Regions from separate parts of the Ideonella sp. sgz306126 genome, predicted to be linked through region 1. Evidence: riboswitches for the same ligand, from Rfam matches in the RefSeq annotation. Region 1 holds a riboswitch; the other holds the start of a gene.
What was found. Region 1 has a riboswitch for glycine ahead of AC0N04_RS03640 (D-amino acid dehydrogenase). Riboswitches for the same ligand answer to the same signal wherever they lie in the genome.

Region 1 (14,182 bases):
GGCCTGGGGCAAGACGCCGGTGCACGCGCGCTCGACCCCCGGCTTCATCGTCAACCGCATCGCCCGCCCCTATTACGCCGAGACCCTGGCGCTGCTGGCCGAACAGGCCGCGACCCCGGCCGTGCTGGACGCCTGCCTGCGCAGCGCCGGTTTCCGCATGGGCCCCTGCGAGCTGATGGACCTGATCGGCCACGACACCAACTTCGCCGTCACCCAATCGGTCTTCGAAGCGAATTTCTTCGACAAGCGCTACGTGCCCTCCGGCGTGCAACGCGAGCTGGTCGACGCCGGCTGGCTCGGCCGCAAGAGCGGCCGGGGCTTTTACCGCCATCCGCAGAGCGAGGCCGACAAGGCCCTGCCCGCGGCGGCGCCGCAGGCCGCACCCGGCGCGGTCACCGTGACCGGCCGTTGCGCCTGGGCCGAACAGATCGCCGCCCGGCTGATGGCCGGCGGTCTGCGCGTGAGCCGTGACACCGGCACCGCCGACGTCGGCCTGACGCTGGCCGCGGGCCGGCTGGTGGTCAGCGACGGCCGCACCGCGACCGAGCGGGCCGCCCGCGGCGGCGAACGCAACCTGGCGGTGTTCGACTGGCAGGTCGGCGGCGAGCCGCCGGCAGGCACGCCCCTGGCATTTTCGGTGGCGGCGTCGGCGACCGAAGGCTTCACCCTGGCGGCCGCGGGTGCACTGGCCGCCGCCGGCTGGCACCCGCTGCGGGTGGCCGATGCGGCAGGCCTGGTCGTCGCTCGCACGATCGCGATGCTGGTCAACGAGGCGGCCGATGCGGTGCTGCAAGGCGTCTGCTCCCCCGAGGGGGCCGATGCGGCGATGAAGCTGGGCGTCAACTACCCGGCCGGCCCGTTCGACTGGCTGGCCCAGGTCGGCACCGGCCCGGTCGTGGGCTTGCTGGACGCGCTGGACGCGCACTACCGCGGCGAGCGCTACCGCGTCAGCCCCTGGCTGCGCCAGCGGCTGCTGGCGGAACAGGCGGCGCGATGAAATTCGCCGAATTCCACGCCGGTCAGGTCATCGAGGCCGGGCCTTACGCGATCAGCGAAGCCCAGATCCTGGCCTTCGCGACCGAGTGGGATCCGCAGTGGTTCCACACCGACCCGGAGGCCGCCGCGCAAGGCCGCTTCGGTGGCCTGATTGCCAGTGGCTGGCAGACCTGCGGGATCGCGATGCGGCTGGTGGCCGACGCGGCGTTGAAGGGGTCCGAATCCTTCGCATCGCCCGGTCTGCAGTACGTGAAATGGCCCCACCCGGTGCGCCCGGGCGACCGCCTGCACCTGGTGGCCACCGTGGTCGAGGCCCGCTGCTCGGACAAGCGGCCCACGCTGGGCATCCTGCGCTGGCGCTGGCAACTCTTCAACCAGCACCAGCAACCGGTGCTGGACCTGGAAGCCACCAGCCTGTTCGATCTGGCGCGATCGCCTCCCGCGCAGCCGCTATGATGCGGGCCTGGCAGGAGAGCGCCGGCCCCTCGGGCCGGCCACCGAAGGCGCAAACTCCCATGCACGCTCAGGTTCCGTACTGCCACGGTCAGAACGCCGTCTGGAGAGCCGTCAGCCACCGCTGATGCACCGAAGGAGCAAGGCCCGGCCCGACCGCCGCGGCTGAATCTCTCAGGTACCAAGGACAGGGGGAGCGGCACGCACCACGCCCGACCGCGTGGCGGGTGCGCCACCGCTTGCTCTCTGGAGAGTTCCCCGATGAACGTCATCGTTCTGGGTGCCGGCCTGCTCGGCACCACGTCCGCCTATTACCTGCGCCAACTGGGCCACGAGGTCACCGTGGTCGATCGCCAGGCCACCCCCGCCGCCGAAACCAGCTTTGCCAACGGCGGCCAGATCTCGGTCAGCCACGCCGAGCCCTGGGCCAACCCCGGCGCGCCGCTGAAACTGCTGAAGTGGCTGGGGCGGGAAGACGCGCCGCTGCTGTTTCGCCTGCGCGCCGACCTGCGCCAGTGGCTCTGGGGCCTGCAATTCCTGCGCGAATGCACGCCCGCGCGCACCCGCCACAACATCGAGCAGATCGTCCGCCTGGGCGCCTACAGCCGGGCCGAGTTGCAGGCGCTGCGCGCCGCGCGCGGCATCGCCTATGACCAGCGCACCCAGGGCATCCTGCATTTCTACACCAACGAGAAGGAGTTCGACGCCGCAGAGGCCCCCGCCGCGCAGATGCGCGCGCTGGGCTGCGACCGGCGCGTCATCTCGGCCGACGAGGCGGTGGCGATCGAGCCGGCGCTGCGCCACATCCGGCCGCAGCTGGCCGGCGCCACCTACACCGCGGAGGACGAATCGGGCGATGCCAACCGCTTCGCCCGCGAACTGGCCCGGCGCTGCGCGGACGATGGCGTGCACTTCCTGATGAGCCACACGGTGACCGCGCTGCGCAGCGCCGCCGGCGAGATCGACCACGTGGAGGCCACCGATGCTGAAGGCCGCTTCCAGCGCCTGCGCGCCGATGCCTATGTGCTGGCGATGGGCTCGCTGAGCCCGGTCCATGCCAGGCCGTTGGGCCTGAACCTGCCGATCTATCCGGCCAAGGGCTACTCGGTCACCATGCCGGTGAAGAACGCCTCGCTGGCCCACCAGGTCTCGCTGACCGACGACGAGTTCAAGCTGGTCTTCTCCAGGCTGGGAGACCGGTTGCGCATCGCCGGCACGGCCGAGCTGAACGGCTACGACCGCGACCTGAACCGCGTCCGCTGCGAAGCCATCGTGCGGCGCACCGAGCAGCTGTTTCCCGGCGCGGGCGACACCACCCAGGCCCAGTTCTGGAGCGGTCTGCGTCCGGCCACGCCGTCCAACGTGCCGTTGATCGGCAGGAGCCGCATCGGTCGCCTGTTCCTCAACACCGGCCACGGCACCCTGGGCTGGACGCATGCCTGCGGCTCGGGCAAGAGCATCGCCCGCATCGTCAGCGGCCTGCCGCCGGAGCTGGATTTCGCCTTCGCAGGCGTCGGGCACTGACGCGGCCTGGACGGCCTGGCCCGGCGGCCGCCGGGCCAGGCCGTCCGTGCTGATCAATCGATCTTCACGTACTCGTAGTCCACCGGCTGTTGGTTGATGCCCATCCGCGGTGGCGCGATCCAGCGGGCGTACTGGCCCGGCGCATGGCAGGGCCGCATCAGCGAATGGATGAAGTCGATGTCGGCCGCGTTGGGCAGCCATTCGTCCTTCAGGGCCGCCCAGCTCTCGGCCCCCAGGATCTCGCCGGTCGGGCTGATCGCGTGGCCGCCGAATTCGCCGATCCGGCGGTTGAAGCCCTTGTGCGGCTGGGTGAACCGGAAGTCGATGCCCGCTTTCTCGATGGTCTTGTTCCAGCGATCCAGCCCGCCCTGGCAATCGGCGATGTAGTCGTCCAGCAGACGGGCGTTGATGGCGCGCAGCGCGGGGGTGTCCTCGACCACCAGCTCGCCGTCGACCACCCGCATCACCGGATACGTGGCGTTCTGCAGCTCGTGGTCGTCGCCGGTCAGCCTGGCCTCGTTGAAGCGCCCCTTGAGTCCGGCGCTGAACGCTTCGGCGGCGTTGCTGCTGATCTCGCTGCCGAACAGGTCGCGGGTCACGCTCATGTGGAAGTTGGCCTTGCGCTGCAGCAGCGGCAGGTCGACCACGCCCAGCGACCGGATGCGCTCCACGTCGTACGGATCGGTGATGCCGGCCTGGACCATCGCGGCACAGGTGGCCTCGACGGTGCGGCCGACGCCGGTCTCGCCGACGAAGAGGTGATGGGCCTCTTCCGTCAGCATGAAGCGGCAGCTGCGGCTCAACGGGTCGAAGCCGCTTTCGGCCAGCGCCGCCAGCTGCATCTTGCCGTCGCGGTCGGTGAAGTAGGTGAACATGAAGAAGCTCAACCAGTCGGGCGTGCGCTCGTTGAACGCGCCCAGGATGCGCGGGTTGTCCTGCTGGCCGCTGCGGCGTTCCAGCAAGGCCTGGGCTTCCTCGCGCCCGTCCTTGCCGAAGTACTTGACCAGCAGGTAGACCATGGCCCACAGGTGGCGGCCTTCCTCGACGTTGACCTGGAACAGGTTGCGCAGGTCGTACAGGCTGGGTGCGGTCGCGCCGAGGTGGCGTTGCTGTTCGACCGACGCCGGCTCGGTATCGCCCTGCACCACGATCAGCCGGCGCAGCAGCGAGCGGTATTCGCCCGGCACCTCCTGCCAGGCCGGCTCGCCCTTGTGGCGACCGCAGGGAATGGTGCGGCCCTCCACCTTCGGCGCGAGCAGGATGCCCCAGCGGTAGTCGGGCATCTTCACGTAGCCGAACTTGGCCCAGCCCGCCGGATCCACGCCGACCGCGGTGCGCAGGTAGACCTCGGCCTGCTGGAAGCCTTCGGGCCCCATGTCCTTCCACCAATCGAGGTAGGCCGGGTGCCAGCTCTCCAGCGCGCGCAGCAACTGCCGGTCGCTGGCGAGGTCGACGTTGTTGGGAATGGCATCGTCGTAGCGGACCTCGACGAAACGGTCGCTGGCGACCGACTCGCGGGCTTCGATCAAGGTGTCGTCCGGTGTGCTGCTCATCGTGGTCTCCTGGGGTGGCTGAGGGAAGGGTTTTCCATGCACTTTCATGCTCTTATCGATGCATGACATGCAGTATCATGCTTATTCACCGGTCGGCAGTTTGCGCTAGATCAGTAAAACGGCACCGCAGCGTCGACCTTCCACGGCCCCCCCAGGAGACACCGATGGCGGCATTCGTCGACGACCCCGACAACCTCGCGCCCCCCCGGGCCGAACGGCTGGACCTGACCGACGGCAGCTTCGTGCTGCGCTCGCCCCAGGCGCTGGGGCCTTATGCGCGCTGCATCGGCGACTGGCTGGAACGCTGGGCGCGGGACACGCCCGACGCGCCGGCCTTTGCCGAGCGCGCGCCGAACGGCGAGTGGCGCCAGCTGAGCTGGGCCCAGACACGCACGGCCGTGGGCCGGGTGGCGCAAGGCCTGCTGGGCCTGCGCCTGCCCGCCGGCAAGCCGGTGGTGGTGCTGTCGGACAACTCGATCGACCACCTGGTGCTGATGCTCGCCTGCATGCACGTGGGGCGCCCGGTGTGCACCGTCAGCAGCGCCTACTGCAGGCTGAGTCAGGACTTTGCGAAGATCCGCGACATCGTGCAGATGCTCGATCCGGCGCTGGTCTATGCCTCGGATGCCAAGGTCTACGGTGGGGCGATCCGCGCCTGCCTGGACCAGGGCGCGCTGCACGGCGTGGTGGTGCTGGGCCAGGGCGCCGACGAGGTGCCTGGCGCCTTTCCGTGGGAGCTGCTGGCCAGCCGCCCCGAAGGCCCCGCGGTGATGCAGGCCTTCCAGGCGGTGCTGCCCGACGACACCGCGAAGTACCTGCTGACGTCGGGCTCGACCGGCCATCCCAAGGTGGCGATCAACACCCACCGCATGCTCTGCGCCAACCAGCAAATGATTGCCCAGACCTGGCGCTTCCTGAAGCGCGAGAAGCCGGTCCTGCTGGACTGGCTGCCATGGAGCCATACCTTCGGCGGCAATCACAACCTGAACATGGTGCTCTGCCACGGCGGCACGCTCTACATCGACGACGGCCGACCGGTCCCTGGGGCGATAGAAAAGACCGTGCGCAACCTGCGGGACTGCAGCCCCAACATCCACTTCAACGTGCCGCGCGGCCTGGACATGCTGATGAACTTTCTCGACGCCGATCCGGCGCTCGCCAGGAAGGTGCTGGCGCCGCTGCGCGCGGTGTTCTACGCCGGCGCCGCGCTGCCGCAGGCGAGCTGGCAACGGCTGCAAGGCATCGCCCGCAAGGTACGCGACGAGCCGCTCTGGTTGACGACGTCCTGGGGCTCGACCGAGACCGCGCCGGCCATCACCAGCGCCCACTGGATGCTGGAAGGCGCGGGCTGCATCGGCCTGCCGCTGCCCGGTATCGAGCTGAAATTCATCCCCAATGGCGAAAAGCTGGAAATGCGGGTGCGCGGCGTCAACATCTTTCCCGGCTACCGCAACGCGGCGCGACTGAGCGCCGAAGCCTTCGACGAAGAGGGCTACTACCGGATCGGCGACGCCGGCTACCTGGTCGACCCGGCCCACCCCGAGAAGGGCGTGATGTTCAACGGCCGCGTGGCCGAGGACTTCAAGCTGACCACCGGCACCTGGGTGTCGGTGGGCACGCTGCGCGTCAAGCTGGTCTCGGCGTTGGCACCGCTCGCGACCGATGCGGTGATCACCGGGCACGACCGCGACGAGATCGGCGCGCTGGTCTTCCTGAGCCCGGCGGGCCAGGCCACCGCGCGCGGCGAGTTGCACGACAAGGTGCAGGCCGCGCTGCAGGAACTCCGGCGCGGCGGCGGCTCGTCGCAATGCCCAGGACGAGTGCTGCTGATGACCGAAGCCCCCAACGCCGACGCCGGCGAAATCACCGACAAGGGCTACGTCAACCAGCGCGCGGTGCTGAGCCGGCGCGCGGTGGAGGTGGCCACGCTGTACGCCGACGCCGCCGACGAGCGCATCGTCACGCTGACCCACTGAAGTGGCAGGCGAACGGCTGCGCCGCAGCGCCGGTGGCCAGGGCATGGCCGTGCGGTTGGCGAATCCCACTGCGGCCTGATCCGTTCCCGCGCCCAAAATGAAAATTTCAGGCTATACTTGCGGGCTCTAGGCGCTTTAGCTCAGCCGGTTAGAGCGACGGAATCATAATCCGCAGGTCCGGGGTTCGAATCCCTGAAGCGCCACCAAAACCCAAGAGGCTTGTAGGTCAACGACTTACAAGCCTTTTTCTTTGCCAGGGGTGCCACTTGGGGGTGCCACTTGGGCTCCGTCGACACACCACGCCTGTACCGCAAACCCTGCGGAACGTACTTCATCCGGATCCTGCTACTTCAGGCTCCGTCTTCCTCAAGTTCCGGCCCGCCCGGCCGTTATACGCGTGTGGAAGTCCGCCAGTCGCTGCGGACCAAGAACCCCGACCTCGCACGAAGCATGCCGTGCGAATCCTCAACCTGCTCGACAGGTTCGTTGTGCACGTGGACCGCGACGAGCGGACCTCCTCGTGGCATCCCAAGGCCTGCGTAGTCCGGTGGTCGTAGACGGCGATCTCGTGCTGCACTGGTTGCTCCGGCAAGTTGAAGGAGCGGCCAGTGTTCCGAGCTGGCCCAGTTCAGACGGAGGACAAATTTCGAACGTCGCTCCCGATCGACGATCGAGCCGGGTGCCAGAGACCCTGCGCCCCGAACGTCGACGGGGCACGACATGCGGGCATCTCCGCCCCGATCTATGGCTTAGGAACCGACGCCCTGGTGAGGGAGTCCGCTCATGCGCCGCCCGAGTGGATCTCCTGACGCAGCTTGTTGGGGCCGACGTTGATAGGATTTAAGCGCCGGGTTTGCCGTGACCCGGCCGGTCGGAATTCAAGGTCGACGCGGCGAGCAGATTGCTTGCTCGGGCTCTGTTACCGAGCGGCATGTGACTCGAATCGACGGCGGCACCAACACGGATGGGGCTTAGGCGTTAAAGATCCAACACCAGCCTGGGTGATCTGGCGCGAGAGCAGCAGAGCAACATTTGATCGTTGGCAGCCTGCTCTTCGGGTGTGAGGTAGACATCGCGATGATCCGGTTCACCCTGCAGTACGCGAGTCAAGCATGTGCCACAGACGCCTTGTTCACAGGCTGTCTGAACCACCACCCCCGCCTTGGCTAGCGCCTGCACGATGGTCTGGCCCCGCTGCACGTCCACCAACTGACCGTTGCTGGCAAGCTGCACTTCGAATGCCATATCGCCATCGGCCACCACCACCTCAGCGCCGAAGTATTCACGGTGCAATTGCGCTTCGGGCCAGCCCAGCGCGCGCGCGGTATTCAGCACTGCGTCCATGTAGCCCTTTGGACCACAAACGTACAGATGACGGTCCACAGGCGGCATCATCAGCAGCGCCCTCAGGTCCAGCTTCTGTGCCTCATCACCGTCGTCGAAGTGCAAGTGCACTCGCGATGCGAAGCTCGATGTCGCGATACGTTCACGAAACGCCATACGGGCAGGAGCACGAGCGCTGTAGTGCAGTTCGAACTCAGCTCCCTCGCGCGCCAGTTGCTCGGCCATGGCGAGAAGGGGGGTGATGCCAATGCCACCGGCCAACAACAGGCTGCGGTGGGTGCCCTTGTGCAGCGTAAAGCAGTTCCTGGGCCTGCTGATGTTCAACGTCTGGCCTTCTTGCAGGTACTCGTGCACAGCTGCCGAGCCGCCGCGCGATGCGGGGTCGAGCAGGACACCCAGCTGGTAGCGGTGGGTCTCCATCGGATCGTTGCACAGCGAATAGGCGCGCATCAGGCCACCCGGCAAATGCAGCTCCACATGAGCGCCTGCTGAAAACGCCGGTAGAGCGCCATCGTCCAGAGCCACCAACTCCAGCCCGCAGATGTCTATGGCTTCATGGCTCTTGCGCGCAACACGCACGGTCAGAAGCGTTGTCATGCCGGTTTCCTCATACGCCCACTGACGCGGTGCCGCCAACTTGTTCCGCCGCGATCACCCGATCGATAACGCGCCGTGCCTGCACACCACCCGAGTCGATGTTGAGCATCAACAGCTTGCGGTCAGGCCAACGCAGCAGGTTGCGCTGTTGGCGCTCCAGCATCTCTCGGTCTTCGGCAAAGATCTTGCCCTGCCCCTCGCGAATCTGGGCCGTGAGTGTGGCGTCCTCGGGTTTGAAGTGGCGCGCCATGCCCCAGAAATAGTGAATCGAGGTGTCGGATTCTGGCGTGATGAAGTCCACCACGATACAAGACACCTTCACGTCTTTGGGGGCAGCGTGACCGCCATGTCCAGCCAGTGCCACGCCGACCTCGATCAGCACATGGCTAGGCGGGGTGAAGTGGCAGATCTGCCAGCGGTCCACGAGCTGGTCGTCGGGCAGGCCGTTCATGCGCAAGGCCATCTTCCAAAACGAGGGAGGCTCGATGCCTTCCATGAATCGACTGGTGATGACCTCCTCGCCTTCGGTGCGCGTTGCGCAGGGGGTTTCATCGATCTCTTTCTGGCCGATGCTCGCGGAATGAACGTAGGTCTCGTGTGTCAGGTCCATCAGGTTGTCGACCATGAGCCGGTAGTCGCAGGCGATGTGGTACAGCCCGCCGCCATAGGCCCACTCTGGACTGTCGGCCCAGGGTAGGTGCTGGATCTTTGCCACCTCGGCCAGGGCCGCGTCGCCGGGCCAGACCCAGACAAAGCCATGGCGCTCCACCACCGGGTAGCTACGGATCGATGGAAAGCCACGCACGCGCTGACCGGGCATGGCCACGGTCTTGCCATCGCAGCCCATTTCCAGGCCGTGGTAGCCGCACACCAGCTTGCCTTCGCAAACGCGCCCCAGCGACAGCGGCGCGCCCCGGTGCGGGCAGTAGTCTTCCAACGCTGCCACGACGCCGTGCCCATCCCGGTAGAACACCATGGGTTCGCCACAAATCTGGCGCCCCAATGGGCCAGCGCCGATCTCGTCGGACGTGCATGCCACGTACCAAGCATTGCGAGGGAACATGCTATCGTTTCCTTCTAAATTGGATCCAATAATTGGATCCAATTGTCGCAATCTAGCCTAAGAATGCACCATTAGGGTAAGTATGTGGATCCAATAGAACCGGTTGCCAGTGCTAGCGTGGTGGCCTCTCTAAGGCAACTCATCATCGAAGGGCGCTTTGCCCCCGGCGAGCGTCTGGCTGAAATTCCCGTGGCCGAACGGCTGGGTGTGTCGCGTACGCCCGTGCGGCTGGCATTTCGCACCTTGGAGCAGGAAGGCCTGCTGCAAAAGGTGGGCAAGCGCGGCCTGGTGGTGCGTGCATTCTCGGAAGCCGACGTCTTCTGCGCCATCGAAGTTCGAGGGGCGCTGGAGGGCCTGGCAGCCAGGCGCCTGGCCGAGCAAGGTCTTCCCGAGGCTGTGCGAGCCAAGCTGCAGGCGTGCGTGGACGAAGGCGAACGCCTGCTGGCAAGCGGCACCTTGGCCGAGGAGGGCATCGGCCCCTGGGGTCGCTTGAACGAGCGTTTTCACAGCACCATCGTGCATGCCGGCGGTGGCCGTGTGGTGGCCGATGCCATCGCACGCAACAATCACCTGCCGTTCGCCTCCGCCGAGTCGCTGATCATCGACCGCACAGCGCTGGACCAGGAGTTTCGCAAGCTGAGCGTGGCTCAACTGCACCACCGACTGGTATTGAGCGCATTGCAACGGGGCGAGTCGGCGCGGGTCGAGACGCTGATGCGCGAGCATGCCTGTGTGGCGCTGCACTATGCACCCCTGTTCGGGCTGAAAGCTGGGGCCCTGTGATGCCGATATTGCGCCAATCAGTGATCCGGTACGCCAGCCTCGCGCCTCAGCAGCCTTTGGCCTGGAAGGTCAGGCTCAAAGCGGCGCCTGGACTGCAGAACAGTGCCGTCGGTGCTGGCGCGGTTGCCAGCCTGTCCCTGGCCTGTGCCAGCCATGCCGCTCAGGCGACCGGTTGACCCAGGAAGTGCCCGCCCTCTACGATCTGCCGCCCCTCGTCGCTGGCCAGACTTCCCGTACGCTTCAAGAGATCTTGGCTTCTCGCTTGTGAGCCTGGATCACCGGGCCGTTGCATGTCGCGACTCTGTGGCGCCGGCCGTACAGCGCATGGGCCTCCCGCAGGTGCGCCAGTGAATGCATGCACCCGCTTGGCGTCAACCATTCGACCGCCTGCCTCGCCGTCGCACAAGCAGGGCCTGATCCTCGGGGCACCCGGCTCCCCGGGCAATGTCGAGGACACCCGCGGGGCCAAGTTCCAGCGTAGAACATTCGACAAACCGCACAGTCGTCTCCACCTCAATGGCTGGCCCACTGGCACCGATGTCGCCGGACCGGGTTGACGGGCGGCAAAAATTGTCTTTCCCATCAACGCGTTAGCTTTTCTACGACCTGCCGCGTCAGGCTGGCACGTCGATTGCGATTCAGTGCCCAGCTGCCACCCAGACAGCAGTTGGAGCACACGATGGACACCGCCAAGCCGATCTACCTGGACTACGCCGCCACCACGCCAGTGGATCCGCGGGTGGTGCAGGTCATGGTGCCCTTCCTGTACGAACAGTTCGGCAACCCGGCGTCGCGCAGCCACGCCTTTGGCTGGGTCGCCGAAGAGGCGGTGGAGATCGCCCGTGAACACGTCGCGGCCTTGATAGGCGCCGACCCGCGCGAGATCGCCTGGACTTCCGGCGCCACCGAATCGAACAACCTCGCCATCAAGGGTGCGGCACAGTTTCATCAAGGCAAGGGCAAGCATCTCATCACCGTGAAGACCGAACACAAGGCCGTGCTCGACACCATGCGTGAACTGGAGCGCGCGGGCTTCGAGGTCAGCTACCTCGATGTGCTTCCCAACGGCTTGATGGACCTGGACGTGCTGAAGGCCGCACTGCGCCCCGACACCCTCCTGGTCTCGGTGATGGCCGTGAACAACGAGATCGGCGTGGTGCAAGACATCAACGCCATCGGCAGGCTCTGCCGCAGCAAGGGCGTCCTGTTCCATGTGGACGCTGCCCAGGCCAGTGGCAAGATCGAACTGGACATGAGCAGCCAGCCGGTCGACCTGATGAGCCTGTCGGCCCACAAGACCTACGGGCCCAAGGGCATAGGCGCGCTGTACGTGCGACGCAAGCCGCGCGTGCGCATCGAGGCCCAGATGCATGGCGGCGGCCACGAGCGCGGCATGCGCTCGGGCACGCTGCCCACGCACCAGATCGCCGGCATGGGCGAGGCCTACCGCCTGGCCAAGCTGCACATGGCGAGCGAGAACGAACGCATCCGCGCGCTGCGCGACCGCCTGTTGCAGCGCCTGTCCAGCATCCCCGAGATCCTGATCAACGGCGACGTGGAACAGCGCGTGCCGCACAACCTCAACGTCAGCTTCAAGTTCGTCGAGGGCGAATCGCTGCTGATGGGCATCAAGGGCGTGGCGGTGTCTTCCGGCTCGGCCTGCACCTCGGCCAGCCTGGAGCCCAGCTACGTGCTGCGCGCGCTGGGCCTCTCGGACGAAGTGGCGCACAGCTCCATCCGCTTTTCCATCGGCCGCTTCAGCACCGAGCAGGACATCGACTCGGCCGCCGAGCGTGTGCGCGTCACCGTGGAGCGACTGCGCACCGTCAGCCCGCTGTGGGACATGCACCAGGCCGGCATCGACCTGGCCAGCATCCAGTGGGCCGAGCACTGACCCACACCCCCTCCAGGAGCACCAACATGGCATACAGCGACAAGGTCATCGAGCACTACGAAAACCCCCGCAACGTGGGCGGCTTCGAGGCCGGTGACGAAGGCGTGGGCACCGGCATGGTGGGCGCTCCCGCCTGCGGCGACGTGATGAAGTTGCAGATCAAGGTGAACCCCCGCACCGGCGTGATCGAGGACGCGCGCTTCAAGACCTACGGCTGTGGCTCGGCCATTGCCAGCAGCTCCCTGGTCACCGAATGGGTCAAGGGCAAGACGCTGGACCAGGCGCTGGACATCAAGAACACGGCCATCGCCGAAGAGCTGGCGCTGCCGCCCGTGAAGATCCATTGCTCCATCCTGGCCGAAGACGCCATCAAGGCCGCCGTGAGCGACTACCGGCAAAAGGCCAGCGGCGCCACGATCGAGAAGGCCGCTTGCGCCCCCGCGAGCAACTGAGCCGTCATCCACCCCCGTCCCCACCGGAGAACCCCATGGCCTGCCAATCCCAACCCAACGCGTCCGGCGCCAGCTGCTCTACTTCGGCCGCGCCACCGCCCATGCGCACGCTGGCCGATGGCGCGCCCGCGCTCAACATCAGCGACGCCGTGGTGGGCAAGGTGGGCGCCATGCTGGCCGAAGAGAACGATCCTGAACTGCGCCTGCGCATCTTCGTCACGGGTGGCGGCTGCTCGGGCTTCCAGTACGGCTTCTCGTTCGACGACGCGGTGAAGGAAGACGACGTGGAAGTCGCGCGCGGCAACATCCGCGTGCTGGTGGATGCGATGAGCCTGCAGTACCTGATGGGCGCCGAGATCGACTATGAAGACAGCCTGGAAGGCGCGCGCTTCGTGATCCGCAACCCCAACGCCACCAGCACCTGCGGCTGCGGCAGCTCCTTCAATGTCTGAACGAGGTTGAAGTCATGGCCGTCACCGTCACCCCCAAGGCTGCCAAGCAGATCCAGAAGGCGCTCACCCAGCGCGGCTCGGGCCTGGGCCTGCGCGTGGCGGTGAAGACCAGCGGCTGCTCTGGCTACGCCTATGCGCTGGAGTTTGCCGACGCCGCCAACCCCGAAGACCGGGTGTTCGCCAGCGAGGGCGTCAACGTGCTGGTGGACGCGCACAGCCTGCCGCTGGTGGACGGCACCGAGCTGGATTGGGTGCGCGAAGGCTTGAACGAAGGCTTCAAGTTCAACAACCCGAATGCCTCTGCCGCCTGCGGCTGTGGCGAGTCGTTCGCGGTCTAGATGGCCCACCCGCTACCGCCTTCGGCGGCCCCCTCAAGGGGGCACCACCAGCGGCCCGGCAGAGCCGGTTCCGCGGCGGTTGCCAGGTTGGGCCTGCGCAAGGCGGCGTGCGGCGCGGTATCGATGCACTAGGTTCGAATTCTCTGGAGTCTCAACATGGCCTTGCTGCAAATCGCCGAACCGGGCCGCGCCGCAGCACCGCACCAGCACCGCCTGGCGGTGGGCATCGACCTGGGCACCACCAACTCGCTGGTGGCCACCGTCCGCAGCGGCCTGCCCGTCGTGCTGCCCGATGAACAAGGCCGCTCACTGCTGCCCAGCGTGGTGCACTACGCGGCGGATGGCGCCACCACCGTGGGCCATGCCGCCCTCGCGCTGGCCACGCACGACCCTCTCAACACCATCGCCTCGGCCAAGCGGCTCATTGGCCGCGCGCTGGGCGACATCGCCCCCGGCGTGGTGCCCTACCCACTCGAGGCCATGGGCCCCAGCGCCGTGGGCGTGCGCACCGTGGCCGGCCTGCAGAGCCCGGTGTCCGTGGGCACCGAAGTGCTCAGGGCCCTGCATGAACGCGCCGCGGCCGCCCTGGGCGGCCCGCTGGTGGGTGCCGTGATCACCGTGCCCGCCTACTTCGACGACGCTCAGCGCCAGGCCACGAAGGACGCCGCCAGCAAAGCCGGCCTGAACGTGCTGCGCCTGCTCAACGAGCCCACCGCCGCCGCCGTGGCCTACGGTCTGGACACCGCCAGCGAGGGCG
Region 2 (14,182 bases), on a different contig from region 1:
CCAGTTGTGTATCCAGGTCGTGATGCCGTTGCGAACGTATTCGCTGTCGGTGTACACGGCCACCGCACAGGGTCGTGTCAAGGTGGACAGCGACTCGATCACCGCCGTCAATTCCATCCGGTTGTTGGTGGTCTGCAGTTCGCCGCCCCACAGTTCTTTCTCGTGCGCGCCGGAACTCAGCCAGGCGCCCCAGCCGCCCGGCCCCGGATTGCCCTTGCAGGCCCCATCGGAATAAATCGTCACTTCGTTCATGCCGACATTGTGCCGGCTCGGAACCGGTCAACCCGGAGCGTGTCGATGGGCCACCGCCGCGGGCGCCGGCATGGTCTGGCTGTGGTGTTGGCGAGCCCGGCCCACGAGATGCATGCCGCGTACGCGCTTGACCGCCTGGACGCAGTAGGCGGCCCCGAACACCGGCCACCAGCGCTCCCCGACCGGCTCCAGCCACGCGGTTCGCTCCAGCCAACGCTCGCCCCGGAACGGCGGCCGGTAGCAGCCGAACCGGGCTTGCTCGACTTCGAATCCGAGCAGGCGCAACCAGTCGCGCAGACGCCAATAGCCGATGAATTCGCCGGTCCGCGGCAGAAACAACGGCAGCGTGCCACGGCTCATGCCCTGCCGTACCCGTCCGACGCGTTGGCGCAATGCCCACAGGCTCGCTGGGTTGAGGCCCGAGATCACCACGCGCCCCTCCGGTCGCAGCACCCGCGCTGCTTCGGCCAGCGCCAAGTGGGCGTCGCTGGCCAGTTCCAGGGTGTGCGGCATCACGACCAGATCCAGCGAGCGATCCTCGAAAGGCAAGGCCTCCGGTTGGCACTGCAGCGCGAGCGCCGTGGACGCGTTTGCCGACGCATCCACGGGGATGGATCGTGCCACTTGAACCGACGTCACCGGCCCGTCGGCTGCGATCCAACGGTAGGGCATGCGATTACCTCTCAGCCCGTCCACCTCAGGCAAACCGAGTTGCAGCGCGTGGAAACCGAACAGGTCGGTCACCGCGCGATCCAGAGACGCCTGCTCCCATTGCCGCAGACAGCGGCCGGCAGGGCTATCCAGCCAAGCCCCCAACTCTATAATGGCATCTTCACGCGTCATGAATCTGGTTGCACTGCCCGCCTTCTCCGACAACTACATCTGGATGCTGCACGATGGCCGAGAGGCCTTGGTGGTCGATCCGGGGGATGCTGCGCCGGTGCGTGATGCGCTGCAGACGCTGGGCCTGTCCCTGACGGGCATTCTAGTGACCCACCACCACCCCGATCACGTGGGCGGCTTGGACGATTTGCGCGAGTTGTTGTCCGGGCCGGTGTTCGGGCCGGCTCGCGAGGCGATTCCGCAGCCGACGACGCCGCTGCGTGGTGGTGACCGAGCCGCGTGGAACGGCCTGCTTTTCGAGATCCTTGATGTGCCCGGTCATACGTCCGGGCACATTGCCTTTTACGTTGCGGCACCCGACGGTCAAGCGCCTTTGCTATTCTGCGGCGACACCTTGTTCTCCGGCGGCTGCGGTCGATTGTTCGAAGGCACGGCGGACCAGATGTACCGCTCGCTGCGTGCACTCGGTGGCTTGCCGGGGGCGACGCGCGTGTGCTGCGCCCATGAATACACACTGTCCAACCTTCGCTTCGCGCGATCGGTGGACCCCGACAACCCTGACCTGCACCGCTACGCCCTTGCTTGTGCTGCGCGGCGTGAACGAGGCGAGCCGACGCTACCGTCCACGCTGGCCATCGAGCTTCAGATCAACCCGTTTCTTCGATGCGACCAGCCCGCGCTGATCGCCGCCGCGCAAGTGCACGGCGCCTCGGGGAACGACCCTGTCCAGGTGTTTTCCCACCTGCGCGAATGGAAGAACCAGTTCCGATGATGATGACTCCTCGACCATGGCGGCTGTCCTTGATGCTGGTCTGCGTGGCCGCCCTGAGTGCGTGCGCCGTCAACCCGCTGCACGGCCCGGCCGCCGTCGCGGGAACCGCACCGGCCATTGCGACCGCCACCGGTCAAACACTGCGCATGGACACCTCGACCGATGTCGCATCGCAGTCGGTGCCGCCCGCGCCAGCCCAGTCCGCCAGTCAGGCCGAGGCGGACGCTGGCGCTGACGTGTCGGAAGCAGCTGCCGGCCCTCCCTCCGACCCCCTCAATCCCAACCACCCGGTGGACCTGTACGACGACGCGGCGTCGCAGGATCTCTGGGCCCGGGTGCGGCGCGGCTTCGCCATCCCCGACCTTGACGATGACTACGTTCACCGCCAGGAGCAGTATTACGCCAGCCGTCCCGATTACGTCGCCCGCATGACGGAACGCGGTGGGCGCTACCTCTACCACATCGTCGAGGAAGTCGAGAAGCGGGGCATGCCCACCGAGTTGGCGCTGCTGCCGTTCATCGAAAGCGCCTACAACCCGCAGGCCATGTCCTCGGCGCGCGCGTCGGGCATGTGGCAATTCGTCCCGGCGACCGGCAAGACCTATGCGCTGAAACAGAACCTGTTCCGCGACGATCGCCGCGACGTGCTGGCGTCCACCCGCGCTGCACTGGACTACCTCGGCCGTCTGCATGACATGTTCGGCGACTGGCAGCTGGCGCTGGCAGCCTACAACTGGGGTGAAGGCAATGTCCAGCGCGCCATCGCCCGCAACCAGCGGGCCGGTCTGCCGACCGATTTCTCCAGCCTGCGCATGCCGGACGAGACGCGCAACTACGTTCCCAAGTTGCAGGCGGTGAAGAACATCGTGCTCCATCCGGAGAACTACAGCCTGACCTTGCCCGATCTGAAGAACCACCCTTATTTCCTGGCGGTGCCGATCGAGCGGGACATCGACGTCGCGCTGGCGGCTGAACTGGCCGGCATGTCGATCGACGAATTCAAGCAGCTGAATCCACAGATGAACAAACCGGTCATCCTGGCTGCGGGAACCGAGCAAATCCTGCTGCCCTATGACAACGCCAACCAGTTTTTGAAGAACCTCAAGGGCCACCGGGGCCAGTTGGCGACCTGGACGGCCTGGGTCGCCCCGAAGACGTTGCGGCCTCGCGATGCCGCCCGCCAGGTGGGCATGAGCGAAACCGAACTGCGGCAGATCAACCGCATTCCGCCGAAGATGCTGGTCAAGGCCGGATCGACGCTGCTGGTGCCGCGCACGGCATCGCGCACCGCGGACGTGTCGGAACACCTGGCGGACAACGCCATGCTGGCGCTGGCGCCCGACCTGCCGCCGATGCGGCGCATCACCCTGCGTGCCGGCAAGCATGGCAGTTCGGTCGCCGCCATCGCGCGGCGCTACCGCACCTCGGCCAACCAGGTCGCCCAATGGAACCATATGGGCGCCAGCGGCAGTTTCCGGCCTGGCGCGACGATCGTCGTGATGGTGCCGGCCGCGCGTGCGGCACCGACCCGGCTGGCATCGGCGTCGAAGAGCCGGGGGGCGCCACATGCCAAGGCGACGCGCCGCGGCAGCACGCGCCGCGTGGTGGCCAGCAAGAATTCGCGGGTGATTCGCGTCGCGCAGCGCTGAGCGGGCGCACTCAGCGGCGGGCGCCGACCCGCCTCATCGGCGATCGACCAGCGCGTGGGCGATCGTCGAGAGATCGACGTATTCGAGTTCGCTGCCTGCCGGCACGCCACGCGCCAGCCGCGTGACCCGCTTGCCGCGCGCTTTCAGTGCATCGGCCAGCACGTGGGCCGTGGCCTCGCCCTCGGCAGTGAAGCTCGTGGCCAGGATCACCTCCTCGACCCCGTTCTCCAGGGCGCGCTCCATCAAGGCCATCGCATCCAGATCCGCCGGCCCGACACCGTCGAGCGGGCTGATGCGGCCCATCAGCACGTAGTACAAGCCCTGGTAGCTGCCGGTGCGCTCCAGCGCGGACTGATCGGCCGGCGTCTCCACCACGCACAGCAGGCGCGCGTCGCGGGCCTCGTCGGCGCAGATCGCGCAAAGATCCGATTCGGTGAAGGTGTGGCAACGGCGGCAGTGATGGATCGACTGCACCGCCGTGTCCAGTGCCAGCGCCAGCCGGGTCGCACCGGCACGATCGTGCTGCAGCAGGTGAAAAGCCATGCGCTGGGCCGACTTCACGCCCACGCCGGGCAACAGCCGCAAAGCCTCGACCAGTGCATCGAGTGCCGAGATCTCGCTGGAGCGGCGGGTCACGAACGGCGCGATCAGAACGGCATCTTCATGCCGGGCGGCAGCGGCATGCCCGCGGTCAGCTTGCCCATCTTTTCCTGACTCACCGCCTCGGCACGGCGCACCGCGTCATTGAAGGCTGCCGCCACCAGATCCTCCAGCATGTCCTTGTCGTCGGCGAGCAGGCTGGGGTCGATGGTGACGCGTTTGACGTCGTTCTTGCAGGTCATCACGACCTTGACCAGTCCGGCGCCGGACTGGCCCTCCACCTCCACCAGCGCCAGTTCTTCCTGTGCCTTGCGCAGGTTGTCCTGCATCGCCTGGGCCTGCTTCATCAGGCCGGCGAGTTGACCCTTCATCATGGGGAATCCTTTCTTGACGTGGAAAATGAGGTTCTCGCGCCGCCCACACCGGGTGGCGATCAGACCGGTTTGATCGAGCCTGGCACGATGCGGGCGCTGCTGAACCGCGCGAGCAGGCTTTGCACCAGCGGGTCCGCGCGCACGGCCTGCTCGGCGGCCTGCTGCCGCAAGGCCTGCCGCTCTGCCTCGCGCAGGGCCGGAGAATCCCGGGCCACGCCGGGGATCAGGTCCAGCCGCAGGCGCGCCAGGCCGGTGGCGGCTCTCAGCGGCTCCAGCAGCTTTTCGGCGAGCGCCGGCGTGCGCAGGCTGTCGCGCGCCACCGTCAATCGCCAGACCTCGTCGGCGCCCGATGGTGACACCTCGGTCAGTTCGGACTGGAAGGCCAGCTCCCGCACCATGGCGGTGATCTGTCCTGCCGCAGCCAGGCTGCCCACCACCTCGGCCCAGCGATCGCCCAAGGCCGTGCGTTGCAGCACCGGCGACGGCGACAAGGGCGCAGGCGGCACCGGCGTGGGATCGGAACGTATCGGGGTGGGCACGGCCTCAAGGGCGGACGGCGGCCCGCTGGTCGTCGACACAGCGCCCTGCCCCGTTCGTGCGCGCGGCTGCGCCGGCGCGAGGCCTTCGGCCCCATCGAAGGGCGGACCTTCGTCCAGCCAGGGCGGCGGTTCGTCCGCCGCAGGCGGCTGCGGCGGGGTCAGCGGGCGGCCTCGGGACGGCGCAGCGTCGACCGGGGTCGCGAGAGCCCCACCGTTCTCCCGCTGTGGCACCGGCACCGCCGCGCGCGCCGTCGCTTCAGCGCGCAGCGGCGCGGCCATGATCGGCGCCGCAACGGCAGCCTGCACCGCGGCTGCGCCGTCAGCGCGGCCGCCCGTCGCATCGGTCGGGCGCGCGGCGTCTCCGCCAGTGGCCGGAAACGCCATGAAGCGCAGCAGCACCATCACCAGGCCGGCGTATTCGTCCGGGGCCAGGCTCAGTTCAGCCCGGCCTTGCAGGCAGATGCTGTAGAGCAACTGCGTCTCGTCGGCCGCGAGCGTGCCCGCCAAATGTTGTGCGACCGGCGTGTCCGGATCGGCGGCATCGAGTGCGCCAGGCACCGCCTGCTCGACGGCCATCTGTTGCAGCAGCCGGGCCACTTCCTCCAGCGTGCCCGCCGCGGACAATCCCTGGCGCCGCAAGCCCTCGCATTCGTCGAGCACCGCGCGCCCGTCGCGTCCCGCCAGCGCCTCGACCAGGCGCTGCGCGTGAGCCCGGTCCACCGAGCCCAGCATCGCCTTGACGGCGGACTCTTCCAGCCGCCCGCCGCCATAGGCGATCGCCTGGTCGGTCAGCGACAGCGCATCGCGCATCGAGCCGCGGGCCGCGCGCGACAACAGGCGCAGCGCGCCCGGCTCGGCCGGGACCTGTTCCGCCGCCAGCACCTGCGACAGATGGTCGGCCACGGTCTGCGGCGCCATCGGGCGCAGATTGAACTGGAGACAGCGGCTCAGCACCGTCGGCAACATCTTCTCGGGATCGGTGGTGGCCAGCACGAACTTCAGGTAGTCCGGCGGCTCTTCCAGCGTCTTCAGCAAGGCGTTGAACGCGTCCTTGGTGAGTTGGTGGGCCTCGTCGATCATGAACACCTTGAATCGCCCGACCGTCGGCTTGTAGGCCGCGCGTTCGATCAGTTCGCGGATTTCATCGATGCTGCGGTTGGACGCGGCATCCATCTCGGTGTAGTCGATGTAACGGTCGGCATCGATCTCGCGGCACGCGCTGCAGACGCCGCAAGGCCGCGCGGTGATGCCGCCCGTGCCGTCGGGCCCGGTGCAGTTCAGGCTCTTGGCCAGGATGCGCGAAACCGTGGTCTTGCCGATGCCGCGGGTGCCGGTGAACAGGTAGGCGTGATGCAGACGTTGCTGCTCGAGCGCATGCGTCAGCGCCCTGACCACGTGATCCTGGCCAACCATGTCCTCGAAACTGCGGGGCCGGTATTTGCGGGCCAGAACGACGTAGCTCATGGGCATTGATTCTACGGGTCAGGCCCTCTCCCTAGCTCGGAGCTTCGATCCCCCTTGCCTCTGGGGGTGGGGCCCGGCGCCCACCCGGCGCAGCATAGGGTCTTTCGACGATGGTGCGCTCGCTGGCGCGCCAACACCTCACCGGAGACGCTCATGACCACCGTCCAGACCCGCTACGTCACCTGGATTTCTCGCGGACGCCGTCACCACGGCAGCAGTTCGCTCGACTTGGTGCCGCCGCTGAGCAGCACCGCCGCGGATCCCGGCGTCTACCAGGCCCTTGCGTCGCCCCAGTACCCTTACACCGATGCCCAGGGCAAGCCGCAGACCGCGTGGTTCGCGTTCTGGTCGGTGACCGGGGGCGCCAACGGCCCGTTCGTGACCACCCAGAACAGCGTCAACGTGCCTGTCGGCGATGACCCGGTCAATGCGATCGCCTGGTATGTCCCGCTGGGCGATGGCAACGGCCAGCCGGGCACCCTGATCGACGCCTTCGACGTCAACCTCGGCAACTTCGTCGACGACGATTTCGTCTCGGTCGCGCCGGACGCGGGCCTGGGCGCCGCCGCCAACGAAGACGGCTGGGTGCCGTCAGCGGCGCTGGAGCACATCCAGGCCTTTGCCAGCATCCACGCGACGCCCTTGCTGAACTGGCAGGTCGTGCTGCAGGCGCCGCCTGGGGCCGACACCGTGGTCGCGGCCGACCTGCAAGCGGCCGCCCAGAGCCAGGGCGTCGCCTTTGCGTTCTACCAGCGGCCCGCCGGCCCGTCGCGATGGGTCGACCCGCACCGCTATGAGATCGGCACCTGGGTCAGCTGGGGCGTGATGGTCGACGGCGGCGGCCCGACCGGCCACGGTCCGGTGGACCCCTGGGGTCCGCTGGTGCGCGAGTTCGCCGGCGCCATGGCGCTGGCCGAGGCGGCTCGCAAGGGCGGCGTCGAGACCCGGGCCGCCAGCCTGGACATCGCCGCCAAGCAGCTGGAAATCACGGCCGCCAAGCTCGGTGAGGCGATGCGCAAGGACGCCAAGCTGCGCGTCAAGCGCTGACGCCGCGATGGCCTGCGTGCAACAGGGCACGCGGGCCGTCGGCACCGGGCCGGGGGGGCAGCGGCTGCGGGATAATCCGGCACATGAGTTCCTCTGCCTCCACCCCCAACTCCGCACCGCTCAGCTATGAACAAGCCGGCGTCAATTACGACCTGATCGACCCGCTGAAGGTCGCCGCCCAGCGCGCAGCCGCGGCCACGGCCGGCCACCTCGCGGGCCATGGCTTCAGCGAGATCGCCGCTTCGCGCGGCGAATCGGCCTATGTGGTGGACGTGGGGCCGTTCTACCTGGCCAGCATCGTCGAATGCCTGGGCTCCAAGGCGCTGGTGGCTGACGAGATGAAGGCGCTGACCGGCAAGAGCTATTACGCCGGCATCGCGCAAGACACGATCGCCATGGCGGTCAACGACCTCATCACGGTCGGAGCCACGCCGCTGGTGGTGCAGGCCTACTGGGCCGCCGGTGGCAGCGACTGGTTCGGCGACGCCGAACGCGCCCAGGCGCTGGTGGCCGGGTGGAAGGCCGCCTGCGATGTTTGCGGTGTGGCCTGGGGAGGCGGCGAGACGCCGGCGCTGGCGGGCATCGTCGAGAGCGGGCGCATCGACCTGGCGGCTTCGTGCACCGGCATCGTCAACCCCAAGAGCCGGCTGAGCGTCGGCGATGCGCTGGCACCCGGCGATGCGATCGTGCTGCTGGCGTCGAGCGGCATCCACGCCAACGGCCTGAGCCTGGCGCGCAAGCTCGCGGAGCGCCTGCCCGGCGGCTACCTGACCGAAGTCGCCCCCGGCCTCAGCTACGGCGACGCGCTGTTGGCGCCCACCACGCTCTACAGCCCGATCACCGAAGCCGTGGCCCGCGCCGGCATCAGCGTGCACTACAGCGCCAACATCACCGGCCACGGCTGGCGCAAACTGCTGCGCCACCCGAGCCAGCAGACCTACCGCATCCACAGCGTGCCCGAGGTGCCGCCGGTGCTGCGCTTCATCCAGCAGCACGCCGGCCACGACGACCGTGAGGCGTACTCCACGCTCAACATGGGTGCCGGCTTCGCGCTGTTCGTCAAGGCGCAGGACGCGGCTCAGGTGGTGGCCATCGCCCAGGCCCACGGCGTGCCGGCCTTGGTCGCTGGTCAGGTCGAGGCGGGGCCCAAGCAGGTGCTGATCGAACCGATCGACGTGCGCTTCGGCGACGACGACCTGCAACTGCGCTGAACCCGGCCGACTCCGCGAAACAACGTGGCCCCTCGGGTCGGGGAAACGGGGGCCATCGCTTACAATCCGCCCTGACGGGCCTCCTCGCATGGGAGCACGGCCAACCGGGTCAGGTGGGGAACCAAGCAGCCCTAACTGTTGTGACCAGTGCCGAGGGCAAGGCTCGTCACCCTCTCTTGCCACGCGCCGCCGAGGTCAGGCCTGGGGCCAGTTCGGCGCGCGCTTGTCGATGAAGGCCTGCACCCCCTCCAGCGCGGCCTCGTCCATCATGTTGCAGGCCATGGTCTGGCCCGCGTCCACATAGGCCGCCTCGATGCCGGCCTCCAACTGGCGGTAGAACAGGCTCTTGCCCATCGCGACCGCGGTGCGTGGCTTGGCGACGATCGTGGCCACCAGTGCCTCGACCGCGGCGTCGAGTTCGGCCGGTTCGGCGACGCGGTTCACCAGACCCTTGACCCGGGCCTCATCGGCGCTGATGAACTCGCCGGTCACCAGCATTTCGAAGGCCGCCTTGCGACCCAGGTTGCGGCTCAAGGCCACGGCCGGGGTCGAGCAGAACAAGCCCAGGTTGACGCCGCTGACGGCAAAGCGGGCGGTGCGGGCCGCCACGGCCAGATCGCACATCGCCACCAGCTGGCAGCCTGCCGCCGTGGCGATGCCCTGGACTTTGGCGATCACCGGCACCGGCAGGCGCTGGATCGCCATCATGACTTTTCCGCACTGCGCGAACAGCTTGGCGTAATACGCGGCCGAGGGATCGGCCCGCATCTCGCGCAGGTCATGGCCGGCGCAGAACGCCTTGCCCGCGGCGGCCAGCACGACGACGCGGATCGTCTCGTCCTGCGCAAGCGCATCGAACTCGGCCTGCAGCGCGGTCAGCAGCGACTCGGACAAGGCGTTGAACGCCTGCGGCCGGTTGAGCGTCAGGGTCACGACGCCGCGTGCATCGGTCTCGCGCAGCAGCAAGGGATCGTCGGTGGTCAGCATGGTGGGTTCCTCCGGTCACGGCAGTGCCGATCGGCCCGCCGACTCACTCGAACGCCGCGGCCGAGCGGGCCCGGTCGCGCAGCATGAACTTCTGGATCTTGCCGGTCGAGGTCTTCGGGATCGGCTCGAAGCGGATCTCGCGCGGCACTTTGTAGCTCGCCAGCAGCCCCTTGCAGTGCGCCACCAACTCCTCGGCGCTGACGGTGGCGCCGGGGGCGGTCTCGACGAACGCCACCGGCGTCTCGCCCCACTTCGGATCGGGTCGGGCCACCACGGCGCACGACACCACGGCGGGATGGCGGTACAGCGCGTCTTCCACCTCCAGCGAACTGATGTTCTCGCCGCCCGAGATGATGATGTCCTTGCTGCGGTCCTTGATCTTGACGTAACGGTCGGGCTCGAGCACGGCCAGGTCGCCGGTGTGGAACCAGCCGCCGCGGAAGGCTTCCTCGGTGGCCTTGGGGTTCTTCAGGTAGCCCTTCATCGCGATGTTGCCGCGGAACATGATCTCGCCCATCGTCTGGCCGTCGGCCGGCACCTCGGTCATCGTCTCCGGGTCCATCACGGTCATGCCTTCCTGCAAGGGGTAGCGCACGCCCTGGCGGCCGTTGAGCCGGGTCTGCTCCGACAGGTCCTGGCGGGCCCAGGTCTCGCGCTTGACCGCCACAGCGGCCGGGCCGTAGACCTCGGTCAGGCCGTAGACATGGGTGATGTCGAAACCCAGCCGCGCCATGCCTTCGATCATCGCCGCCGGCGGTGCGGCCCCGGCCACCATGCCGCGCACGCGCTGGGTGATGCCGTCGCGCAACTCGGGCGGCGCACTGATCAGCAGGTTGTGGACGATGGGAGCGGCGCAGTAATGGTCGACGCCATGCTCGCGCATCGCCTCCAGGATGGCCTTGGCATCGACCTTGCGCAGGCAGACATGGGTGCCGCCCAGCATCGCCACCGTCCAGGGGAAGCACCAGCCGTTGCAGTGGAACATCGGCAGCGTCCACAGGTAGCGCGGGAAGTTCGGCATCGTCCAGGTGGCGGCGTTGCAGACGGCGTTCAGGTAGGCCCCGCGGTGGTGGGTGACCACGCCCTTGGGATCGCCGGTGGTGCCGCTGGTGTAGCTGACGGCGATCGCGTCCCATTCGTCACGCGGCCCGTCCAGCCTGGCCAGCGGCGCATGCGCCGCCAGCAAGGCCTCGTACTCGTGACTGCCGACGCGCTCGGAGCGGCCGGTGAATTCGCTGTCGGTCACGTCGATGACGATCGGCTGACGTCCGTGCTTCTCGCGCAGCAGGCGCAGCGCCTCGTACATCAGCGGGCCGAATTCGCTGTCGGTGATCAGCACGGCCGTTTCGCAGTGGTTCATCTGCCAGGCCAGCAGCGAGGCGTCGAGCCGCGTGTTCAAGGTGTTGAGCACGGCGTTCAGGGCCGGCACCGCGTAATGCGCCTCGACCATCTCGGGGGTGTTGGGCAGCATCACGCTGACCGTGCTGCCACGCGCCACCCCCAGCGCCCGCAGCGCCGCGGCCAGCCGTGCGCTGCGTTCCCGCACCTGGGCCCAGGTGTAGCGCCGCTGGCCGTGGATCACCGCCGGCAGGTCGCCGAAGACCTCGGCACTGCGCTCGACGAAGCTCACGGGCGACAGTGCCACGTGATTGGCCGCAGTGGGCCCCAGATCTTGTTCATAGATGTTGTTCATGCGGTCTCCATCGGATGCCAGCGTCCCACTTTATACGCCGTGGCTGGAGCTTGGCTGACAACGCCTCGGGTACACTGGGCGCCTGCTAGGAGAGAGCCCCACCCGGGGCCGCCGAAGGCGCAGAGGCTTTAACCGCCTCGAACGCTCAGGCAAAAGGACTGGCAAGCGCAACGCCGTCAAAAGCGATGCGTTCCTCACTGGAGAGAGGCGGGAGCCGATGGCGACATCGGGAGCCCGTCCACCGAAGGGGCAAGCGGCGCTGCTGTGAACCACGGCGCTGTCAATCTCTCAGGTAAAGCGGACAGCGGGGGCACTTCTCGACCACACTGGTTTCATGAACTGCCCTCGAAAGTCCGCCGATGTCCGCTGCCTCGCCTGACGCTCCGCTGCTCACCACCCCGCTGCACGCCTTGCACCTCGAACTGGGTGCCCGCATGGTGCCGTTCGCCGGCTATGCGATGCCGGTGCAATATCCCGCCGGCCTGATGGCCGAGCATCGCCAGTGCCGCGACGCGGCGGCGCTGTTCGACGTCTCGCACATGGGCCAGCTGCGGCTGATCGGCCCCGACGCCGCGGCAGCGCTCGAAACCCTGGTGCCGGTGGACCTGGTCGACCTGCCCGCCGGCAAGCAGCGCTACGCCTTGTTCACCAACGAGGCGGGCGGCCTGCTCGACGACCTGATGGTGACCCGCCCGGCCACCGCCGATGCCGCCGCGTTCGGCGACCTGTTCGTCGTCGTCAATGCCGGCTGCAAGGACGCCGACATCGCCCACCTGCGTGACCGCATCGGCGCGCGCTGCCAGGTCCTGCCACTGCCTGAACGGGCCTTGCTCGCGCTGCAAGGCCCGCAGGCCGCCGCCGCACTCGCGCGCCTGCATCCGGGCGTCGCCTCCCTCACCTTCATGACCGCCGGCACCTTCACGCTGGCCGGTGCCACCTGCTTCGTCACCCGCTCGGGCTACACCGGCGAGGACGGCTTCGAGATCTCGGTCCACCGGGACCAGGCCGAGGCGCTGGCGCGCGCCTTGCTGGCCCAACCCGAAGTCAAGCCGGCCGGCCTGGGCGCCCGCGACACGCTGCGGCTGGAGGCCGGGCTGTGCCTGTATGGACACGACATCTCCACCACCACCACGCCGGTCGAAGCCGCGCTGACCTGGGCGATCCAGAAAGTGCGCCGCCCCGGCGGTGCGCGTGCTGGCGGCTACCCCGGTGCTGCGGTGATCGAAGCGCAGCTTGCCGGCGGTGCCACCCGCAAGCGGGTCGGCCTGATCGGCCGCGAGCGGGCGCCGGTCCGCGAAGGCACACCGCTGGTGGCGGCCGACGGCCGCCCGCTGGGCATCGTCACCAGCGGTACGCTGGCACCCACCGTCAACCAGCCGGTCGCGATGGCCTATCTGCCGCTCAGCCACACGGCGCTGGGCACCGAGGTGTTCGCCGAAGTGCGCGGCAAGCGCCTGCCGATGACGGTCGCTGCCCTGCCCTTCAACCCGACCCGCTATTACCGCGGCTGAGGCGCTGCCGCCTCCTTTCGTCCCCCCTCAACCAGGAGCACGTCATGACGACCAAGTTCACCCCCGACCACGAATGGATCAACATCGAGGACCACGAAGCCGCGGTCGTCGGCATCACCTTGCACGCACAGGATGCGCTGGGCGACGTGGTGTTCGTCGACCTGCCCGAGGTCGGCAAGAGCTACGCCAAGGGCGACATTGCCGGCGTGGTCGAATCGGTCAAGGCAGCCGCCGACATTTACATGCCGGTCAGCGGCGAGGTCGTCGAGGTCAACGAAGAGCTGCGCAACAACCCCGCGCTGGCCAACACCGATCCGCTGGGCAATGGCTGGTTCTTCAAGGTGCGGGTCGCCGACATGACCCAGTTCGACGAGCTGATGGACGCGCCGGGCTACGACGCGCTGCTCAAGACGCTCTGACCCACCGCTCACGCCCTTCCGTCGGCCGAAGCCGTCCTTGTCCGGATGGCCTCGGACTGCGGCGGCCCCTGCCCGACCGAGACCCCTCATGACGACACCGCTTGCCACGCTGGAGAACGCCAGCGAATTCACCGCCCGCCATATCGGCCCCAGCCCCGCCGACGAAGCCGCGATGCTCGGCGTCATCGGCGCGGCCTCGCGCGAGGCCTTGATCGGTGCCATCGTGCCCGCAGCGATTCGCCGCCCCACCGCCATGGACCTGCCGGCGCCGGTCGGCGAAGCGCAGGCGCTGGCCGAGCTGCGCGCGGTCGCGGCGCAGAACCAGGTGCTCAAGAGCTTCATCGGCCAGGGCTACCACGGCACCCACACGCCGGGCGTCATCCTGCGCAACATCCTCGAAAATCCCGCCTGGTACACCGCCTACACGCCCTACCAGGCGGAAATTTCCCAGGGCCGGATGGAAGCGCTGGTGAACTTCCAGACCCTGGTCTGCGACCTGACCGGCATGGCCATGGCCAATGCCAGCATGCTCGACGAGGCCACCGCCGCCGCCGAGGCCATGACCCTGGCCAAGCGCAGCGTCAAGAGCAAGAGCAACACGCTGATCGTGGCCGGCGACTGCCACCCGCAGACCATCGAGGTCATCCGCACCCGCGCCGAGCCGCTGGGCATCGAGGTGCTGGTGGGCATGGCGCCGCAGCTGATGGAACAGCACGACTACTTCGCCGTCGTCGCCCAGTACCCGGCCACCACCGGCCTGATCCACGACCTGAAGGCCCAGGTCGACGCGGCGCATGCCAAGCAGGCCGCCTTCATCGTCG

Region 2: it holds a riboswitch for glycine, as region 1 does, so the genes downstream of both, gcvT (glycine cleavage system aminomethyltransferase GcvT) here and AC0N04_RS03640 (D-amino acid dehydrogenase) in region 1, are expected to answer to the same signal.

Annotation. Positions count from the first base shown of each region.
Region 1 covers NZ_JBVYWP010000001.1:790,528-804,709, forward strand. Annotated here, with positions in the region: gene AC0N04_RS03630 (3-hydroxyacyl-CoA dehydrogenase) at 1-997, shown strand, start outside; gene AC0N04_RS03635 (MaoC family dehydratase) at 994-1,452, shown strand; glycine riboswitch at 1,543-1,650, shown strand; gene AC0N04_RS03640 (D-amino acid dehydrogenase) at 1,711-2,973, shown strand; gene boxB (benzoyl-CoA 2,3-epoxidase subunit BoxB) at 3,027-4,526, opposite strand; gene AC0N04_RS03650 (feruloyl-CoA synthase) at 4,691-6,502, shown strand; tRNA gene AC0N04_RS03655 (tRNA-Met) at 6,632-6,708, shown strand; gene AC0N04_RS03660 (PDR/VanB family oxidoreductase) at 7,481-8,443, opposite strand; gene AC0N04_RS03665 (Rieske 2Fe-2S domain-containing protein) at 8,454-9,506, opposite strand; gene AC0N04_RS03670 (GntR family transcriptional regulator) at 9,591-10,289, shown strand; gene AC0N04_RS03675 (IscS subfamily cysteine desulfurase) at 10,969-12,183, shown strand; gene iscU (Fe-S cluster assembly scaffold IscU) at 12,210-12,635, shown strand; gene erpA (iron-sulfur cluster insertion protein ErpA) at 12,671-13,087, shown strand; gene AC0N04_RS03690 (HesB/IscA family protein) at 13,102-13,425, shown strand; gene hscA (Fe-S protein assembly chaperone HscA) at 13,582-14,182, shown strand, end outside.
Region 2 covers NZ_JBVYWP010000004.1:333,981-348,162, reverse strand. Annotated here, with positions in the region: gene rnhA (ribonuclease HI) at 1-252, opposite strand, end outside; gene AC0N04_RS13990 (methyltransferase domain-containing protein) at 280-1,095, opposite strand; gene gloB (hydroxyacylglutathione hydrolase) at 1,094-1,867, shown strand; gene AC0N04_RS13980 (transglycosylase SLT domain-containing protein) at 2,014-3,516, shown strand; gene recR (recombination mediator RecR) at 3,550-4,152, opposite strand; gene AC0N04_RS13970 (YbaB/EbfC family nucleoid-associated protein) at 4,164-4,490, opposite strand; gene dnaX (DNA polymerase III subunit gamma/tau) at 4,550-6,493, opposite strand; gene AC0N04_RS13960 (hypothetical protein) at 6,647-7,540, shown strand; gene AC0N04_RS13955 (AIR synthase-related protein) at 7,624-8,751, shown strand; RNA gene ffs (signal recognition particle sRNA small type) at 8,825-8,922, shown strand; gene AC0N04_RS13945 (enoyl-CoA hydratase) at 8,947-9,738, opposite strand; gene AC0N04_RS13940 (acyl-CoA synthetase) at 9,782-11,431, opposite strand; glycine riboswitch at 11,508-11,602, shown strand; glycine riboswitch at 11,619-11,746, shown strand; gene gcvT (glycine cleavage system aminomethyltransferase GcvT) at 11,791-12,942, shown strand; gene gcvH (glycine cleavage system protein GcvH) at 12,987-13,361, shown strand; gene gcvP (aminomethyl-transferring glycine dehydrogenase) at 13,450-14,182, shown strand, end outside.